2 regions of the Geomicrobium sp. JCM 19055 genome follow, and region 2 is predicted to be linked to the other one. Evidence: a T-box and tRNA genes for the amino acid it is inferred to sense, from the RefSeq annotation. Region 2 holds a T-box; the other holds one or more tRNA genes.
What was found. The T-box of region 2 lies ahead of argS (arginine--tRNA ligase). A T-box ahead of a tRNA ligase gene usually reads a tRNA of that ligase, here a tRNA-Arg.

Region 1 (2,400 bases), on a different contig from region 2:
ACGACGACTGTAAACGTTCCCTCTGGCGTTAATTCGGGTTCTTTACCACTGGCAACATCATACAACTCAATTAAATCTCCGTATTGAAAAAAATGCCAATTCGTTTGTCGCTTTGTTCATAATAATAAAGGGATCTCCACGTTCAGGCTCAATATCCATCGGCCATAGTGGCGATTGAATGCTTAAAATCAAGAGAATGAAAGAAGTTAACATCGGATCACAACCTTATTTGTCTTCTTTATTACTTTTCTCTGATTACTTTCGTCTATACGCTTTTTTTTCTTAGACTTTATCATCTTCGTTCTTTGATCGTCAGGAAGAAAGTTCTGTTTGATCTCTAAATATTGCTCTAGCTCATGAATGATATAGAAAAGGCCCGCCCGCGTCACAAACTCATCGTGGGTTTTCGGCAATTCATGTGAACGAAATTGAGCATTTAATTCGTTGAGTTCATTCATAAATTGCTGCGCCGTATTCCCGGGATTCACAGCGGCACTTAAGCGATCAAGAAAGCTTGCAAGCTTCTTACTCTCACCCGTCGGCGTAACACCCGAAATAAACGGTAAAATCCGTTCTAGTATGATAAATTGTTTTTCACGCATCGCAAAATAATTATAAAAGTAATCATCATGCCGTAAAAAAATGATTATCAATCGTTCGCATCGCTTTTGCTTTTCCTTCTTCTATAAGTCCACTTGCTTTTGTAATTTCCTTACCATCCAATCGTCCAAATGATCACGTAAATACCTAGCATACTCTTGTAATATTCGCTGAAATTGGTATTCAAGTTCAATTTGATCATCATAAATTTGATGATCAATGCTCGGCATATACAAGTTCATGACGAGACCAACGGTAATACCGATCAGGATAAGGGTTAATTCGTTTAGAAACAGTTCCCACGTCACCGTACCAACCGTATAAATATGTAGTAAAATGACGATGCTCGTTACAATGCCATCAATTGCCTTAATCTTTAATAGCGTAGGAATAAATAAGAGTAACAATACTGTTAAAGACAGCGGATGATAACCAAATACTTCAAAGATCACCATTGCAAATAGCAACCCGGTAACAGATGCTAGTAACAGCTTCCATGCCTTTTCTAAAGAACCCTTTTTCGTCGCTCGAATACAAAGGACAGTAATAATCCCCGCAGCTGTAAAGAACTCTAGCTCTAACCATTGCGCGATAAAGATTGCAATTCCTGCTCCAACTGCCGTCTTGAACGTACGATATCCAAAAACACGAGCACACCTCCTCACCGTTAGCATTCCACAATTACTTCCAGCTCATAAATAAAAAAAACTTTCCAATCAGGAAAGGTGAACGGTTATGTTTGGCGCGCCTACAGGATTCGAACCTGGAATACGAGAACCGGAATCTCGCGTGATATCCCTTTCACCATAGGCGCATGTTGAACAGACAACTTATATTATATGGCAATATAAGAAAGTCTGTCAACGACATTATGAATCTTTATTTGCTTCTTCACGCTCTTCAAGCATTTTGTGAAAGCGCTCGTTAATGTCTTCGTCTGTGTATCCAAGTTCAGCAAGACGCTTCGTGAAGTTTTGAGCCCAAAGCTTCATACGTTCGTTCATACGCTTGTACTTTTTCACTTCAGGACCTTTGCGAATTTCTTTCGCACGGTTCGATGCGTTTGAGGCAATGCTTTCAACGATTAATAAGCCTTTCCATAGCTTGTCTTCATCGAAGTTCTGCCTTCGGCTTGAAGATAATCGGTTACCTTCTTGTAATAAGCTTGAAATTCTTTAAAGTCAATTTCTTCTTCCATGTTTAAGTAATCTTGAACTTTTTCATACAATTCATCAATCATGATCTCTACTCCTCATTAAACAATGTTCATACATAGCGGAAGCCGCTTGTTTAGGAAGCGGCTTCCAGAAGATTATTTACAATACTCGTCAAATGCTTTTTCTAGCTTTTGAACGACTTCAATCGGCTCGTGGCTTCAATCTCATGACGCTCTACCATCATTTTCACTTCGCCATCTTTAACGAGTGCAAAAGATGGTGATGACGGACCGAATCCTTTGAAGTAAGAACGTGCGTGCTCTGTTGCTTCACGATCTTGACCCGCAAACACTGTAGCGAAACGAGTTGATGTCGTTTCGTAGTTTCTCATGTATGCAGCAGCTGGACGAGCAATCCCTCCTGCACATCCACAAACAGAGTTTACCATTACAAGCGTTGTACCTTCCTCTTGTAACGTTTTGTCTACGTCCTCTACAGTTCGTAAATGTTCGTAGCCTGCTTCAGACATTTCTTCACGTGCTGCGTTGACAACATCATTCATAAAATATTGGAATTCCATTAAGTTGTGCCCCCTTCTCCATGGTTTCAAAGCTTAAGTTCATTCAACTCAACGGGAATTGTC
Region 2 (2,400 bases):
ATCCGGGATGCGAAAAATGCCGGACGACCGTCTGCAGCTGTGTTAGCTACAAGCTTTGGATGCCCTTATGAAGGTCATGTTGATGAAACAAAAGTGTTACACGTCGTAGAGCGTTTCTTAAACGCTGGCGCGACTGAAATTGTTCTTGCCGATACGACCGGAATGGCGAACCCAACTAAAGTAAAGCAGATGGTGCGATTATTTAAAGAAAACTTTGGCGCTGATACACCCCTTGGATTGCATTTTCATAATACACGTGGACTTGGATTAGCCAATGTCGTTGCTGGTTACGAAGAAGGCGTTACGACATTCGATGCTGCTTTAGGGGGGCTCGGTGGCTGTCCATTTGCACCAAATGCCGTTGGCAATGTCGCTAGTGAAGATCTCATCCATATGTTGCATGAAATGGGCATTGCAACAGACGTTGATTTAGAAAAACTACTCAAAACCGCGAACTGGCTAGAACGCGTGATGGGCAAAACACTTCCTGGCATGGTCATGAAAGCAGGCCCTGCATATGAAACGACAAAAAGCTAATGTTATGAAGAATGAGAGGTCCAGTTTTCTTCGTTCATGAAGATGAGTGCTTGACAAACAAGAAAATTCCGATAGAATAAATCTCACTATACAATCGACGATGAAGAGAGTAGCGATGATGTTCACTCACAGCGAGCCGGGTTTGGTGCAAGCCGGCAGGAACAGAATCGTGAAGCGGACTTCTAAGATGCTGTTCTGAACATTTGAGTACGAACAGCCGGCAATCACACCGTTATGTGAAAGTGAACGTTTCATACGTTAACGAGAGTGGTACCGCGGGACCCCCGCCTCTTTTTTTGAGGTGGGGGTCTTTTCGTCGTAAAAAGGAGCGTTTTATGAATTTGCTAAAAGAAGAACTAGCAAACGTCTTATCGTTAGGACTGTCCGTTCCCATCTCATCACAACTGTTTGAATACCCAAAACAACCGATCCATGGTGATCTCTCTATTCCTTGCTTCACACTCGCACAAGAACTAAAAATGTCGCCACATACTATTGCATTACGTATTCAAACGATACTTTCTGCCGTTACGAGTATCGACAAAGTCGACGTCATCGGAGGTTATGCTAACGTGCATTTCAACCGTACAACATTTGCTGATTTGTTATTTTCTAAGAAAAAAAGAGAAGATCACACATCAAGGAACCGTTACGATTGATATGTCGTCACCAAACATTGCCAACCATTCTCGATGGGACACCTACGATCGACCGTCATCGGTGAATCCATCGCTCGTTTGTACGAAAACCAAGGGTACACGGTCGTTCGCATTAATCATATCGGTGACTGGGGTACTCAATTTGGAAAGTTAATCGCCGCGTACAAAGAATGGGGCGTACAAGAAGAGGTCGAAAAAGCTCCAATTCAAGAATTGTTAAAACTGTATGTACGTTTCCACAAAGAAGGTGACGAAGCTGATGGCAGACGATGGTTCTACGAACTTGAACGAGGAAACGAAGAAGCGCTTAGCCTTTGGAAATGGTTTAAAACTGTGTCTCTATCGTCTTTTCAAGGCATCTATACAAAACTCGGTGTAGCCTTTGATTCCTACAACGGTGAATCGTTTTATAATGATAAAATGCAAGATGTCATTGAACAGCTTGAAAGTCACCACTTACTCGAACAATCCGAAGGCGCTCAAGTCGTCTCACTTAATCAAGAGCATTTGCCCCCATGTCTTATCAAGAAATCAGACGGAGCAACGCTTTATGCTACACGTGATCTTGCAGCAGCGATCTATCGTAAACAAACGTATCAGTTACACGTTCACTCTATGTCGTCGGTAATGAACAAACTCTTCATTTTAAACAGCTAAAAGCTGTCTTACGTAAGCTCGGTTATGAATGGTCTGAGCAAATGGAGCATATCAACTTTGGGATGATGCGTCTTGAAGGGAAAAAGATGAGCACTCGAAAAGGCAGTGTTGTCTATCTTGAGGACGTCTTATCCGAAGCGACTACTCTCGCTGAGCAGTACATGCAAGAAAAGAATCCTATCTCCCAAACCGCCAAGAAGTCGCCCGTCAAGTCGGTGTAGGCGCGATTATTTTTAACGACTTGAAAAATGACCGTAAAAACGATATTGATTTTTCGTTAGAAGACACACTTCGTTTTGAAGGTGAAACAGGTCCTTACGTACAATACACTCACGTTCGTACGTATTCATTACTACGTGAAAAGTCCTATACGTGGCAAGACGGTCAAACTGTTGAAGATGAAGCTTGGGAATGCCTAATTGTCCTCTCTAAACTAGAGGAAACAATCGCACGAGCGCTTGATACCCACGACCCTTCGCTTGTCGCTAGATACGTTTTGTCACTTTCACAAGCCTTTAACCGTTACTACAGTCAAACGCACATTCTA

Region 1: it encodes a tRNA-Arg, which carries the amino acid that the T-box ahead of argS (arginine--tRNA ligase) is inferred to sense. The anticodon was not compared.

Annotation. Positions count from the first base shown of each region.
Region 1 covers NZ_BAXL01000006.1:48,679-51,078, reverse strand. The annotation lists partial or broken gene JCM19055_RS06690 (L,D-transpeptidase) at 1-65, opposite strand, end outside; gene JCM19055_RS28830 (hypothetical protein) at 67-213, opposite strand; gene JCM19055_RS28825 (hypothetical protein) at 207-653, opposite strand; gene JCM19055_RS28820 (aromatic acid exporter family protein) at 684-1,265, opposite strand; tRNA gene JCM19055_RS06680 (tRNA-Arg) at 1,341-1,414, opposite strand; gene JCM19055_RS31435 (hypothetical protein) at 1,470-1,622, opposite strand; gene JCM19055_RS31430 (hypothetical protein) at 1,685-1,840, opposite strand; partial or broken gene JCM19055_RS06670 (BrxA/BrxB family bacilliredoxin) at 1,913-2,337, opposite strand.
Region 2 covers NZ_BAXL01000001.1:271,651-274,050, reverse strand. The annotation lists gene JCM19055_RS01445 (hydroxymethylglutaryl-CoA lyase) at 1-537, shown strand, start outside; T-box leader at 626-832, shown strand; partial or broken gene argS (arginine--tRNA ligase) at 873-2,400, shown strand, end outside.